2 regions of the Curtobacterium aetherium genome follow, and region 2 is predicted to be linked to the other one. Evidence: predicted binding sites of a transcription regulator. Region 2 holds the regulator's gene; the other holds the start of a gene.
The links. The regulator HspR, encoded in region 2, represses chaperone genes until heat shock. The targets are predictions, from matches to a motif close to AAGTTGAGTCNNNNNGACTCAACTT.

Region 1: the regulator HspR is predicted to act here: its motif matches at 5,408-5,432, upstream of KM842_RS08410 (Hsp20/alpha crystallin family protein).

The regions. Positions count from the first base shown of each region.
Region 1 covers NZ_CP076544.1:1,848,789-1,856,360, reverse strand. Annotated here, with positions in the region: gene msrA (peptide-methionine (S)-S-oxide reductase MsrA) at 1-205, shown strand, start outside; gene KM842_RS08440 (methyltransferase) at 243-482, shown strand; gene KM842_RS08435 (single-stranded DNA-binding protein) at 610-1,191, shown strand; gene ettA (energy-dependent translational throttle protein EttA) at 1,245-2,930, shown strand; gene KM842_RS08425 (acyl-CoA thioesterase) at 2,937-3,419, shown strand; gene KM842_RS08420 (acyl-CoA thioesterase) at 3,587-4,447, opposite strand; gene KM842_RS08415 (hypothetical protein) at 4,452-4,769, opposite strand; gene KM842_RS08410 (Hsp20/alpha crystallin family protein) at 4,893-5,378, opposite strand; gene KM842_RS08405 (DUF8185 domain-containing protein) at 5,541-6,242, shown strand; gene KM842_RS08400 (NAD-dependent epimerase/dehydratase family protein) at 6,296-7,138, shown strand; gene KM842_RS08395 (globin) at 7,196-7,572, opposite strand, start outside.
Region 2 covers NZ_CP076544.1:2,408,555-2,416,126, forward strand. Annotated here, with positions in the region: gene KM842_RS11025 (class I SAM-dependent methyltransferase) at 1-1,078, opposite strand, end outside; gene KM842_RS11030 (GntR family transcriptional regulator) at 1,219-1,872, shown strand; gene KM842_RS11035 (heat shock protein transcriptional repressor HspR) at 2,150-2,560, opposite strand; gene KM842_RS11040 (DnaJ C-terminal domain-containing protein) at 2,750-3,751, opposite strand; gene KM842_RS11045 (nucleotide exchange factor GrpE) at 3,782-4,537, opposite strand; gene dnaK (molecular chaperone DnaK) at 4,543-6,414, opposite strand; gene KM842_RS11055 (hypothetical protein) at 6,969-7,572, shown strand, end outside.

The DNA of each region.
Region 1 (7,572 bases), 560 kb from region 2:
CGAGCGTGCGATCGACCGCGCCTCGGACATCTGGGACGGCGGGGTCGTCACGACGCTCGAGCCCCTCACCGATTTCCACCGCGCCGAGGAGTACCACCAGGACTTCTTCGCGAAGAACCCCGGTCAGGGCTACTGCCTCGCGGTCGCGCTGCCCAAGGTCAACAAGGTGCGCAAGGCGTACGGTCAGTACATCCTGGCGTCCTGACGACGGGGCGTCCGGGCCACGAGGAGGTGGTCGCACGATGACGAACGACACGATGACGAACGACACGATGACGAACGACACGACGACGGGGACCTGGGTCGCCGTCGGGCCGGCCGGCGCGGTGGGGACGATCCACCGGACCGCGGACGGGTTCGCGGTCGAGCTCTACGGACGCCGCGGGCCGGGTGGTACCTACCCGACGCTGCAGTCGGCGAAGGGCGCCGTCCACAAGGCCATGGGGCCGCTCGCGGAGCGCCCGGAGTTCCGCGCCCACTGACGCGCTCCGCGGCGTCGGTCGGGAGGCCCGGATCACCTTCCCTGCACAGGGAGCGTGAGCCGGGCCTCCTGTCCACAGCTCGGGAGAACCGGGCTCCGGCGGCGCGACGCGGACCGACGATCGAGCCATGAACGACACGATCACGGTCTGCGGCATCGTCGCCACCGAACCCCGCCACCTCGTCACCGAGACGGGCATCGCCATCACCAGCCTCCGCCTCGCCTCGCCGTCCCGCCGCTGGGACCGCCAGACGTCCGCGTGGACGAACGGCCCGACCAACTGGTACACCGTCACGGCCTTCCGGTCGCTGGCCACGAACGTCAACCGTTCCCTCAGCAAGGGCGACCGGGTGGTCGTCACCGGGCGGGTGCGCATCCGGACGTGGGAGCGGGACGGACGTGGCGGCACCAGCGTGGAGATCGACGCCGAGGGCATGGGCCACGACCTGGCCTGGGGCATCAGCAACTGGATGCGGCTGTCGCGGCACGTGGCCGAGGCGACCACGGCGCCGGGCTCGTCGCCGCGCATCGACCACGAGACCGGCGAGGTCCACGACGACGTCCCGGACGCGGCGCACCCACCGGTCGACGCGGCCCCCGACGACGTCCACCCGGACGAGCAGCCCGACCACGACGACGGGCTCGTCGCCGCGCTGGACGAGCCGCCGCACGGGCACCCCGACGGCGGATCGGGGCTCGATGCGGCCTGATCTCGACGTCCTCGCCCACGGGCGGGCGGTTGCGTCACTACACTTGGAGCGATATGGCTGAGTACATCTACCAGATGGTCCGCGCCCGCAAGGCGGTCGGTGACAAGCTGATCCTCGACGACGTCACGATGTCGTTCCTGCCCGGCGCGAAGATCGGCGTCGTCGGCCCGAACGGTGCCGGCAAGTCGACGATCCTGAAGATCATGGCGGGGCTCGACCAGCCCTCCAACGGCGAAGCGAAGCTCACCCCTGGCTTCACCGTCGGCATCCTCATGCAGGAGCCCGAACTCGACGAGTCGAAGACGGTGCTCGAGAACGTGCAGGAAGGTGTCGGTGCGATCCACGGCAAGCTGACCCGCTTCAACGAGATCTCCGCCCTCATGGCCGAGCCGGACGCCGACTTCGACGCCCTGCTCGCCGAGATGGGCACGCTGCAGGAAGAGATCGACGCCGCCGACGCGTGGGACCTCGACTCGCAGCTCGAGCAGGCGATGGCCGCGCTGCAGTGCCCCCCGGGGGACGAGCTCGTCACGCACCTCTCCGGTGGTGAGAAGCGTCGCGTCGCCCTCTGCAAGCTCCTGCTCCAGAAGCCCGATCTGCTCCTCCTCGACGAGCCCACGAACCACCTGGACGCCGAGAGCGTGCAGTGGCTCGAGCAGCACCTGCAGCAGTACCACGGCGCCGTCCTCGCCGTGACCCACGACCGGTACTTCCTCGACCACGTCGCCCAGTGGATCGCCGAGGTCGACCGCGGTCGTCTCTACCCGTACGAGGGCAACTACTCGACCTACCTCGAGAAGAAGCGCGCTCGTCTCGAGGTCCAGGGCAAGAAGGACGCCAAGCTCGCCAAGCGCCTGTCGTCCGAGCTCGACTGGGTCCGCAGCAACGCGAAGGGGCGCCAGGCGAAGTCCAAGGCGCGTCTGGCCCGCTACGAGGAGATGGTCAACGAGGCCGAGCGCACGCGGAAGCTCGACTTCGAGGAGATCGTCATCCCCGTCGGCCCGCGTCTCGGGTCGCAGGTCATCGACGCCGAGAAGCTGCACAAGCAGTTCGGCGAGCGCGTCATCATCGGCGACCTGTCCTTCACGCTGCCCCGCAACGGCATCGTCGGCGTCATCGGCCCGAACGGCGTCGGCAAGACCACGCTGTTCAAGACGATCGTCGGCCTCGAGCCGCTCGACGGTGGCGTGCTGAAGATCGGCGACACGGTCGACATCTCGTACGTCGACCAGAGCCGTGGCGGCATCGACCCGAACAAGAACCTGTGGGAGGTCGTGTCCGACGGGCTCGACTACATCCAGGTCGGCAAGACCGAGATCCCGTCCCGCGCCTACGTGTCGCAGTTCGGCTTCAAGGGACCGGACCAGCAGAAGCGCGCCGGCATCCTGTCCGGTGGTGAGCGCAACCGTCTGAACCTGGCGCTGACGCTCAAGCAGGGCGGCAACCTGCTGCTCCTCGACGAACCGACGAACGACCTGGACGTCGAGACGCTGGGCAGCCTCGAGAACGCACTGCTCGAGTACCCCGGTTGCGCCGTGGTCATCACCCACGACCGGTGGTTCCTCGACCGCATCGCGACGCACATCCTCGCCTGGGAAGGCCTGAACGAGGACGGCACGCCGAACTGGTACTGGTTCGAGGGCAACTTCGAGTCCTACGAGGAGAACAAGGTCGAGCGCCTCGGTGCCGACGCGGCCAAGCCCGGTCGCGCCACGTACCGCAAGCTCACCCGGGACTAGACAACCGTGGCGAGACTGCACGCGCCGGTCCGCATCCGCTGGAGTGACATCGACGCCTACGGGCACGTGAACAACTCGGCGATGCTCCGGCTGCTCGAAGAAGCACGCGTGCTGGCGTTCTGGGCGCCGGACCCCGACGAGGTGGACGAGTCGGGGTCCGCGCCGGAGCCGGTGATCGACGGACGCCCGGGCTCCGGGACGATGACGGTCATCGCTGCGCAGCGCCTCGAGTACCTCGCGTCGACGCCGTACTTCCGCCGACCGCTCGACATCCAGCTGTGGATCGGGCGGATCGGTGGGGCGAGCATCGACGTCTCGTACGAGGTGTGGTCGCCGGTCGGACACGAGCCGGCCGAGCTGTACACCCGGGCGACGACGACGCTGGTGATGGTCGACGCCGAGACCAACCGTCCGCGACGGCTGACGGACGTGGAACGCGCGGCGTGCCAGACCTACGTCGAGCCGCCGGTCACGTTCTCCCGACCCTGATCGGGTCGCACCGGTCCGGGTGATCGCCGTACCGAGGTCGGTGGTGCGCCGAGGCCGGCAGCGCACCGTGGTCCGTGGTCCGTGGTCCGTGGTCCGTGGTCCGTGGTGCGCGGTGCGCTGAGGCTGGCGGCGCACCGCGGTTGCGCGGGGTTCCGCCGTCCGTGTCCTCAGGCGGTGGGGACGCGCATCATCCCCTCCTGGGCGACCGTGGCGAGCAACCGACCGTCGCGGGAGAACATCCGTCCCAGTGCGAGGCCCCGACCACCCTGTGCGCTCGGTGACTCCTGCGCGTACAGCACCCAGTCGTCGGCTCGCCCGTCGCGGTGCCACCACATCGCGTGGTCGAGGCTCGCGAGCTTGACGCCCGGCGTTCCCCAGGCCATCCCGTGCCGGCGCATGATCGGCTCGAGGAGCGACAGGTCGCTCGCGTAGGCCAGGACCGCGCGGTGCAGTGCGGGATCGTCCGGCATGTCCGCGTCGACCCGGAACCACACCGCCTGGTGCGCCACCTGGGCGCCCTGCACGTCGAAGTACACCGGGCCCTCGACGTGGCGCATGTCGATCGACCGCTCCGCCCACGCCTGCGCCGTCGGGTGGTCGATGGTCGCGAGGACTGACGCCGCGGACGGCAGCGACTCCGGGTCCGGGACGTCGTCGGGGAAGGGGTCCTGGTGCTCGGCGCCGACGTCCGGGGTCTGGAACGACGCGATCATCGAGAAGATCGGCACCCCGTTCTGGTACGCCTGCGCCCGCCGGGTCGCGAACGAGCGGCCGTCGTGGATGCGCTCGACGCCGAACGTGATCGGTACGTCGGTCGCGCCGGGGCGGAGGAAGTAGCCGTGCACGGAGTGGATCGCGCGCCCCTCGATGGTCGACTGCGCCGCGACGATGCACTGCGCCAGGACCTGGCCGCCGAACACGCGACCGCCGGGGGACCAGTGACTCGCCCCGGTGAGGATCGTCTCGCGGGTGCTCGCTCCGGTGTCCTCGAGTCGCAGGGTGGAGAGGAAGTCGGGTTCGCGGTTCACGCCGTCAGTCTACGAACGGGTCCTGGCGTTCCGGCGCTCCGACCAGGTCCTGGCGCTCCGATGCTCCGACGAGGTCCAGGACCGTGGGCGACGTACGGAGCAGGCTCCAGAGCGCGACCGCGGTGATCGCCCCGGCGGTGCTCGCGACCCACGGTGCGAGCGGGTGCGCCCAGAGGCCGGGCGCGAGCATCCAGACGAACTGGTTCGCGACGACGGAGCCCCCGAGGCCGAGCAGCAGGGCGAGCCGGGGACGGAGGCTGGGGCCGGCGAGCAGGCCGGCGACGACGGCGACGGACAGCAGGGCGTTGAGCAGGTGGGGCATCGACGAGATCCGAGCGGGCACGAAGCGGGAAGGGGACGGGGCGCGGCAGGCACGGCGGACCGGACGGGGGACGGCGGACCGACCCCGTCGAGGGTCGGCCCGCCGTCACCAGTGCCGTCCGACTCAGGCGCCGGGGGCCGCCTGCTCGACGGCGAGCGGCTGGGCGCCCTGGCCGCCGCGGTCCGCACCGCTGCCTCCGTCGGCCCTGCTGCTCGTGCTGATCGCGATCTTGCGCGGCTTCGACGACTCCTGCACGGGGATCGTGACGCTCAGCACACCGTTGTCGTAGTGCGCGGCGATCCGCTCCACGTCGAGCCCGTCGCCGAGGGTGAGCTGCCGGACGAAGGTCCCCGGCTGACGTTCCCGGGTGAGCCACTGCACGCCGTCCGGAGCACCGAGGGTGCGTTCCGCGCGGATGGTGAGGACCGAGCCGTCGACGTCCACGTCGACCGAGCCCGGGTCGACGCCCGGCAGGTCGACGTCCATCACGTAGTGGTCGCCCGCGCGGTACAGGTCCATCGGCATCGAGCGCGGACCGGTCGTGGCTCCGCCGAGGAGGGAACCGGCGAGACGGTCGAGCTCGCGGAACGGATCGAAGGTCATGGCCATCTGACATCAACTCCTTCACGATGTGGGTCGTGTTGAGTCCTTCCGACTCAACTGCGTCATGTTCTAGCACTCGAACCCGGAGAGTGCCAAAAACGGGCTCGGAGATCGCCGAGAACGGGGCCAGGGAGTGCGCGGACGGTCGCGGCTAGGATCGGTGACGACATGAGCAGCTCGTTCACCCTTCCCGACGCCGCATCACTCGGTGACCTCCGCACCTACCTCGGGCGGGCCGCTCGGATCGAGGACGGCTCGGTGCGCCTCATCGCCGACTCCGGCGTGCTGGCGGTCTACACGGCGATCCTCTACCCGCTCGGACTGCTCGACGAACTGCCGACGGTGCTCGGGTTGCGGACCTTCGCGCTCACCCAGCCGGAGGAGATCGACGTCGTGGTGCCGCTCCGGTCGTTCCAGGAACGGCTCCGGCTCCTCGCCGAGGCCCAGGACGCCGAGCAGGCCCACAGCGCCGACCCGACCCGTGCCACACCGATCGAGGTCGAGCTGCCCCTCGAGGTCCACACCGTCACCTGGGCAGCGATCTCCCCGCCCCGTGGCGGCTGGGCGCCGCAGCCCGACGTGTCCGCCGAGCTCCTGCACCGCGCCGCTCGGCAGGGCATCGACGAAGTCGCCGCCTCCGTGCCGACCAGCTCGGGGGAGTCCATCGTCCGCCGCGTGCGCTCCGAGGTCTGGGGCCGTCCGATCCCGGGCGTGGAGCACCTACCGGCCGGGGCGGGCTTCGCAGCCGAGAGCCTCGGCTTCCTCGGCACCGAACCGGTGCGGCTGTTCGAGACCGGCCCGTGGAGCCGCCTGACGACCTCCCGTGGGCACGTCCTGGTCAAGCGTCGGGCCTGGACTCTGAGCTCGTAGGGCTCCGACAGCGTCTCCGGACGATGCGCAGCGGGACGTGTAAGGCTCGTGTCGTGCACGTCTTCCTCACCGGCGCGTCCGGCTACATCGGTTCCGCAGTCCTCGACGCCCTCGTGGCCCACGGCCACCGGGTCACCGCCCTCGTCCGTTCCGACGACAAGGCCGAGCGTGTCCGACGGTCGGGAGGGGAGGCGGTGGTCGGCGACGCGACGGACGGTCGCCTCGTCGCCCGCCTGGCACGCGAGGCCGACGGCGTCGTCCACACCGCGTCGGCGCAGGACGTCGACCAGGGTCTGATCGACGCGGTGCTCGACGCGCTCGGTGGCACAGACCGGCCCTTCGTGCACACCGGGGGCATCTTCACGTTCGGTGCCGCCGCGGACATCACCGAGGACTCGCCGGTCGCCCCGCCAGCCCTCACCGCCTGGCGTGCGCCGAACGAGGACCGTGTGAGGACCAGCGCCGTCCGCACCACCGTCGTCGCGCCGGGCATCGTGTACGGCCGTGGTGCCGGCATCCCGACGATGTTCCTCGGCGACGAGACCGCGCCGGTCCGGACGGTCGGCGACGGGACCCAGCGGTGGACCACCGTGCACGTCGACGACCTCGCGGAGCTCTACGTCCTCGCCCTCGAACGCGCCGACCAGGACGGCTACGTGGTGGCCGCGACGGGTGAGGCCCCGACGGTCCGCGACCTCGCCGAAGCCGGGGCCGCGGGCAGCCCGGTCGTCACCGAGTCGGTCGACGAGTCCCGCGACCGCCTCGGTGCGGCGTTCGCCGACGCGCTGCTCCTCGACCAGGTGGCCGCCGGATCCCACGCCCGCTCCCACTACGGATGGCAACCGTCACGTCCGTCACTCGTCGAGCACCTCCGGTCCGAGGCCGCCGGGCGCTGACGACCCCGGGCCGCTCGTCCGTCCAGCGGACCGGGGTCCGACCACCCCGCGGTGGTGTCAGTCGAACGAGTTCGTCATGGCGTGGGCGGCCCGGTCGAGGTAGCCCCAGAGCTCGGCCTCGTCGAGTGGTGCGAGCCCGAGCGACTCGACCGCGTCCTGCATGTGCTGCAGCCAGTGCTCGCGGGCCTCGGGCGTGATGCGGAAGGGGTTGTGGCGCATCCGCAGCCGGGGGTGGCCACGCTGCTCGCTGTACGTCGACGGCCCGCCCCAGTACTGCTGGAGGAACTGCGAGAGGCGCCAGATCGCACCCTCCAGGTCGTCCGCCGGGTACATCGGCCAGATGACCTCGTCCTGCTGGACGCCCTCGTAGAAGCGCCGGACGAGCCGGTCGAACGTCGGGGCACCGCCGACCCGGTCGAACAGGGAGCCCGATG
Region 2 (7,572 bases):
GCTCGAGCACGGGGCGGTAGCGCAGGTGCGAGTTCCAGACGCACCAGAACTCACCACCGGCCTGGAGGATCGTGGCCGCGTTCCGGAACATCGCCTCGGCCGCGTCCGTGCTCACCGTGGTGCCCTCGTGGAACGGCGGGTTGCAGAGGACGAGCTGCGCACTGCCCGCGTCGATCTCGTCGCCGGCGTCACTCCGGAGCACCGTGATGCGGTCGGCCACGCCGTTCGCCGCCGCCGTGGCCGCCGTGGAGGCGACGGCCGTCGTCGAGACGTCGGTCGCGACCACCCGGACGGCCGGACGGCGCCGCGCGAGCTCGACCGCGATGACGCCGTTGCCGCTGCCCAGGTCCACCGCCGTCCTGGCCGTGGGGACCGCGCCGTCCATCGCCTCGAGCAGCACGCGGGTGCCGAGGTCGAGCGATGCACCGGCGAACACGCCGCCGTGCGCCGCGACCGTCATGCCGAGTTCGTCGAGGTGCACTCGTCGGGGCCAGGGTGCCGTGAGGTCGGCGCGGGACGCCTGCGCTGCGAGGGGGTCCTGCGCGACGAGGAGGCGGCTCTTCCCCCGACCCCGCGAGGCCGTCACGTCGCCGAAGTACCGACGGAGGACGTCGTTCTGGGACAGCGTCATGTGCTTGTTCACCCCGCCGCAGAGCAGCACCACGTCCGGCGCGGCGAACCGTGCGACCGCCCGGGCGACCTCGTCGAGCCGGTCGTTCGACTTCGACAGCCGCAGCAGCACGAGCCGCACGTCGCGGAAGGCACCCTCGAGGGTGTCGGGGTGGTGGAACCCGCGCCGGCCGAACGTCCCGGCCGCGGCACCGAGAGCACGCTCACTGACGAGGGAGTCCTGCACGACCCGCACCTGGTCGGCACCGTGCAGCGCGAGCAGGCCGAGCGTCAGCACACCGTACCGGTCGTCGACCACGGCCACCTCCCCCGGCTGCCGGAGCGCGTCCCCGTGCACGTGCGGGGCCTCGTCGAGCAGGAACCGGTCCGTGCCGTCGATGGTCATGAAGTCCGGACCGCGGTCGGCGGGGGAACGGCGGAAGTGGTCCGCGAAGTCGAAGGACGGCACGGTCCGAGGGTAGCCGCGCCGTGCTGGCAGGTGCGCCACCGTGGGCCGGTGGTATGTCACACGCGACAGCGGGGCGCGTGGACCCTACGCTCGGGACCGCCCCGGGGCGTCCGGGTCGTGATGAGCAGCGAGAGGGGCCGATGTTCGCACCGCCTTCCGACACCAGGACACTGCTGCGCGACATCGCGCGGGACCGCCTCCGGAGCGAGATCATGCGCGGCTCGCTGTGCCCCGGCGACCGCTTGGACGACGAGGAGCTGGCCGCACGACTCGGGTGCTCCCGCACGCCGGTGCGCGAGGCACTCGCCGACCTGGCCCACCTCGGACTCGTCGAGCTCCGGGCGAACCGGTACACGCGGGTCGCCGTGCCCGCGCGGGAGGACGTGGTCCCGGCACTCCAGGCCCTCGGTCTGCTGTTCGGCGGTGTCGTGCGGGTGACCGTCCCGCGGCTCGGGGACCGCAGCCGCAGCGCGGTGTTCCGACGGCTGGGCGTGCTGCTCGACTGCCTCGAGGCGCCCTCGTTGCAGCCGTCGGCAGACGCGGCGACGCCGATCTACCGGACGTTCATCGACGAGTGCCGGAACCCGATGCTCACGGCCGCGCTCCGGGGGTCGCTCGACGGACTGACGTTCCGGCTCCGCCACCGCGCCCTGGAGTCGGCGCTTCCGTGGCAGGACATCCGGACCGGTGTGGTCGCGCTGCGGGTCGCCGTCGACGTCCGGGACGGTCGGCTGGCGGAGCGTGCGACGTGGTCTGCGCACCTGCTGCCGGATCCGGACGGGAACGAGGCCTGAGCGTGTGTTCGTCGTGCCACGGTGCCGTGCTCAGGCACCTGCGGCAGCAGCGGGCCCGGCACTGCCCGGCGCCGCCGGCCCGCGGGACGGGGCACGCGGAGCGCCCGGACGACGGCGCCACGTGCAGCTCGGCCGGGAGCGGGTTCGACGCCCTGTTCGACGACGGGTACCCCTGACACAGCCGGACCGGCGGCACGGTCCGACCGGCGGCACGGTCCGACCGGCGGCACGGGTGACACCGGCGCGGGCGGTGGGGCGCCCGACCGGAGCGCGCGGCTCAGCGCTGGGGGCGGTAGAGCACGACGGCGTTGTTGCGCTGCGGTCGCGCACCGGCACGGAGGGACACCGCAGCGCCGGTCGCCGTGGCTGCGAAGACCCGGGCCCCGGGACGGCTGATGAGCTGGTCGGCGAGCGCACGCTCGAGGTCGCGGACCCGCGTCCGGAGCAGCGCGTTCTCGTTCTCGAGGTCGAGCACCCGACGGATGCCCTCGAGCGACACCCCCTCGGACCCGAGCCGGGCGATCTCCCGCAGCTGCGTGATGTCACGCATCGAGTACCGCCGCGACCCGCCACGGGTGCGCCCGGGCACGACGAGACCGAGCCGGTCGTACTGCCGGAGCGTCTGCGGGTGCATCTCCGCCAGCTCCGCCGCGACCGCGATCGCGAACACGGGCGAGTTCTCGTCCATGTCGGCCATGGGACGTCCTTCCGTCGCGCAGGTGGGGTGGGGCGGCCGGGAGGCGCGGTGCGGGTCCGTGACGGAGCCGCACCGCGCCTCCCGGCCGGTGGTGCACGACGCGCGTCGTGCGCGGGTGGTGCACGACGCGCGTCGTGCGCGGGTGGTGCGTGACGCGGTCACGCACCGTGGTGCGTGGCGCTAGCCGCGCGCCTTGGCGAGGAGGTCCTCGCGGGGGTCCTCGTCCGGCAGGGCCTGGGCGAGGGCGTCGAGCGCCTCGCGGGCCTTGTCGGAGAGGTGCGACGGGACCGCGACCTGCACGGTGGCGAGCAGGTCGCCCGTCCCGTTCTTGGTCGTGACGCCCCGGCCCTTCACGCGGAGGACGCGACCCGACGGCGTGCCGGGCGCGACCTTGAGCTTGACGGGCTCGCCGCCGAGGGTGGGCACCTGGATCGTCGCACCGAGCGCCGCCTCGACGAACGTCACGGGGACGTCGATCCGCAGGTTCTGCCCGTCGCGCTCGAACACCGGGTGCTTCCGGACGGTGACGGCGACCACGAGGTCACCCGCCTCACCGCCGTCCGGGCTCGGTTCGCCCCGGCCGCGGAGGCGGATCTTCTGCCCGTCCGCGACACCGGCGGGGATCCGCACGTTGACCGGACGGCCGTTGCCCTGCGCGAGCTTGACGGTGTCGCCGGCGATGGCGGTCGCGAAGTCGAGGGTCGTCGTCGCGGTGACGTCGCGCCCCTTCGTCGGACCGCCGAAGCCGCGGAATCCGCCGGAGTTCTGGCCGAAGCCGCCTCCGCCGAACATCCCGCCGAGGATGTCCTCGAACCCACCTGCTCCGCCGCCGCCCTGGCCGAAGCGGACACGCTGCCCGCCGCCCTGGCCGCCGCCGAACATGCCACCGAAGACGTCCTCGAAGCCGCCCTGACCCCCGGCGCCGCCTGCGGTGAAGCGGGCGCCGGAGCCCATCGCGCGCACCTGGTCGTACTCCTGGCGCTGCTCCTTGTCGGAGAGCACCGAGTACGCCTCGCTGATCTCCTTGAACTTCGACTCGGCTGCAGCGTCACCCGGGTTGGAGTCCGGGTGGTACTGCCGCGCGAGCTTCCGGTAGGTCTTCTTCAGGTCAGCGTCCGAGGCGTCCTTCGACACCCCGAGCACTGCGTAGAAGTCCTTGTCGAACCAGTCCTGACTGGCCACGGCTCACCTCCCGTCCACCGTCGTCGGCGCTCAGGCCGGGACCGCCACGGCGACCTTGGCCGCACGGAGCACGCGGTCGCCGAGCTTGTAGCCCGGCTCCACGACGTCCGCCACGGTCTGGTCGGTGGCACCCGGCGTGGGCAGCTGGACGATGGCCTCGTGGACGTTGGGGTCGAAGACCTCGCCCTTCTCGCCGATGCGCACGAGGTGGAACTTGTCGAACCCGCCGCGGAGCTTCTGTGCGATGACCTGCATCGGGCCCTCGGCGAGGTCGCCGTGCGACTCGGCCCGGTTCAGGTCGTCGAGCGCCGGGAGCAGTGCCCGGACGACCTCGGCGATGACGACCTCGCGGTTGGCGTCGCGGTCGCGTTCGACACGCTTCCGGAAGTTCACCAGCTCGGCCTGCGCGCGGAGCATGTCGGTGCGCATCTCCGCCACCAGGTCACGGTCCGACGGGGACAGCCGGTCCTCGGCGATGCCGCTGGCGGCGTCGGCGAGGAGGGCCTCGTCCTCGGGGCTGAGGTCACCGCCGGCCGCGGCGTCGGTCGACACCTCGACGTCCGGGCCCTCGGCCTCGATGAGGTCCTCGGTGCCGTCGACGTCGGCGGTCGCGCCGTCCTCGGAGCCCTCGGCGGGGTTGCCCTCGGGAGCCGTGCCGGCGGCGCCGGCCGGCCCGGCGGGGGTGCCCGCCGAGCCGGGACCGGTCTGCGTGCCGTCAGCCGAGCCTCCGGGCAGGTCGGCGTCGTGCCGACCCGGGTCCTGCGGGTTCTCGTTGCTGCTCGTCATGCGCCCTACTTCTTGTCGTTGTCGTCGTCGTCCACGACCTCGGCGTCGACGATGTCCTCGTCGTCGCCGGTGGCCTGACCCTCGGCACCCGCACCGGCGCCCTGGGCACCGGCGGTGTCGGCCGCCTGGTCCTGGGCGTAGATGGCCTGGCCGAGCTTGCCCTGCGACTCGTTGAGCTTGTCGAAGGCGGTCTTGACCGCGTCGTCGTCGTCACCCGCGAGGGCGGACTTCAGCGCGTCGACGTCGGCCTGCACCTCGGACTTGACGTCCGCGGGGAGCTTCTCGTCGTTCTCCTTGATGAGCTTCTCGATCGAGTAGGCGAGCTGCTCGGCCTGGTTGCGACGCTCGCTGGCCTCACGACGGGCCTTGTCCTCGGCCGCGTGCTCCTCGGCTTCGCGGACCATGCGCTCGATGTCCTCCTTCGGCAGCGACGAGCCACCGGAGATGACCATCGACTGCTCCTTGCCGGTGCCCTTGTCCTTCGCGGACACGTGCACGATGCCATTGGCGTCGATGTCGAACGTGACCTCGATCTGCGGGATGCCCGCCGGAGCCGGGGCGATGCCGGTCAGCTCGAAGGTGCCGAGCGGCTTGTTGTCGCGGGTGAACTCGCGCTCGCCCTGGAAGACCTGGATCGCGACCGACGGCTGGTTCGAGTCGGCGGTGGTGAAGGTCTCGCTGCGCTTGGTCGGGATCGCGGTGTTGCGGTCGATGAGCTTCGTCATCAGGCCGCCCTTGGTCTCGATGCCGAGCGAGAGCGGGGTGACGTCGATGAGCAGGACGTCCTTGCGCTCGCCCTTGAGGACGCCGGCCTGGAGCGCGGCGCCGACGGCGACGACCTCGTCCGGGTTGACGCCCTGGTTCGGCGACTTGCCGCCGGTGAGCGACTTGACGACCTCGGCCACGGCGGGCATGCGGGTCGAGCCGCCGACGAGGACGACGTGCGCGATGTCGTTGACCGACACGCCCGCTTCCTTGATGACGTCGTTGAAGGGCTTCTTGGTGCGGTCGAGCAGGTCGGAGGTCATCTGCTCGAACTGCGCGCGCGAGATGGTCTCGTCGAGGTTCAGCGGGCCTTCGCTGGTGAGCGTGAGGTAGGGCAGCTGGATGTTGGCGCTGAGCTGGCTCGAGAGCTCCTTCTTCGCCTGCTCGGCAGCTTCCTTCAGGCGCTGCTTCGCGATCTTGTCCGTGGACAGGTCGACGCCGTGGTCGGCCTTGAACTTCTTGACCAGGTGGTCGACGATGCGCTGGTCCCAGTCGTCGCCGCCGAGGCGGTTGTCGCCGGAGGTCGCACGGACCTGGATGGTCGAGAAGTCGTCGTCCTTGCCCACCTCGAGCAGGGAGACGTCGAACGTGCCACCGCCGAGGTCGAAGACCAGGATGAGCTCGTCTTCCTTGCCCTTGTCGAGGCCGTACGCCAGCGCGGCGGCGGTCGGCTCGTTGATGATGCGGAGGACGTTGAGGCCGGCGATCTCACCGGCGTCCTTCGTGGCCTGGCGCTCGGCGTCGTTGAAGTACGCCGGGACGGTGATGACCGCGTCGGTGACGTCCTCGCCGAGGTACTGCTCGGCGTCGCGCTTGAGCTTGCCGAGGGTGCGGGCTGAGATCTCCTGCGGCGTGTAGCTCTTGCCGTCGATGTCGACCTTCCAGTCGGTGCCGATGTGGCGCTTGACGGAGGCGATGGTGCGGTCGACGTTCGTCACGGCCTGGCGCTTGGCGGTCTCGCCGACGAGCACCTCACCGTCCTTCGTGAACGCGACGATCGACGGGGTGGTCCGGAGGCCCTCGGCGTTGGCGATGACGGTGGGCTCGCCGCCCTCGAGCACGCTGACGACGGAGTTCGTGGTTCCGAGGTCGATTCCTACTGCACGTCCCATTGGTGATGCTCCTTCGGTCGGGGTGCTGGTCTTGCTGAAGCCTACGCGGACTTGCGTCCGCTGGGCTCAAGTTTACTCCGGACGGGGGGCGCGTCAAGTCCAGGTCGGAGAAGTTGCGTCGAGTGGGCGCAAGGTCGGCGGTAGGCATTGCACCCGGGATGTTCTCAGCGCTTGCATGTGATATTTCTTACACCAGCAGGTTGCCGCGCTGTGGTGCGGCCCGATCCCGAAAGACACCTCTCCAGATGAAGTCATTCCTTCGAGCCGCGGCCGCGACCGGCGTCGCCGCGGCCACCATCGCCACGGGGCTGAGCTTCGGCCCAGCAGCAACGGCAGCCACAGAACCATCCAAGATCGCGTCGGTGAACGGCGAGGCTCGAAGCCTCCTGCAGCCGGCCGGTCCGGAGTCCGCGTCGTTCACTTCCGCGGACACCTCCGACGCGAAGATCGACGTCCGACTCCCGATCGAAGGCGCTGGGTACACCAGAGGGTACGCGTACCGATCCCCCCACCCCGGGTTCAACCGACCGGGATCGGACTATCTGAAGGACAGCGTGGGATACACGCCGCTGATCACTGGTGGCGGCAACGCAGTCGTCCAGTCATCGTTCACCGTCTCCTGGAGCACGCTCGGTCTCGCCGAAGGTGAATCGACCACGCTGTACGTGCACAACGGGCACTTCGACAACGTCACGCACTGGAACAACTCCTCCGCGTACAGGACGGTCAGGGTGACCCGCCCGCGGACGTTCGCCGCGTCGTCGTCGTACGACAAGGCCGGGGACTCGTTCTCGATCTCGGGCAAGACGGTCAACTCGACCTCGTCGATCCAGGTCAGTGACGACGGCGGGAGCACCTGGCATGCAGTCGGCAACGCATCGAGCTACAGGTACGACCTACAGGTAGACCGGAAGTACACGAGCGGGACGACCATCCGCGTTCGCGAGGGCAGCTCCGGAAGCGGCTGGTCGATCTCGACCCACACCGCCGCCCTGACCGAGGTTTCCCTCGGCAAGAACGGCAACAAGCGGACCCTGACCGCCAAGACGAGTGCGTACGCCGAGATCCACGTGTCGAAGTCCGACGTCGCTACCGACGACTACCAGGTCGTCAAGGCCGGCGGTGACGGCTGGGTGCGCAACATCGACCTGGACCAGG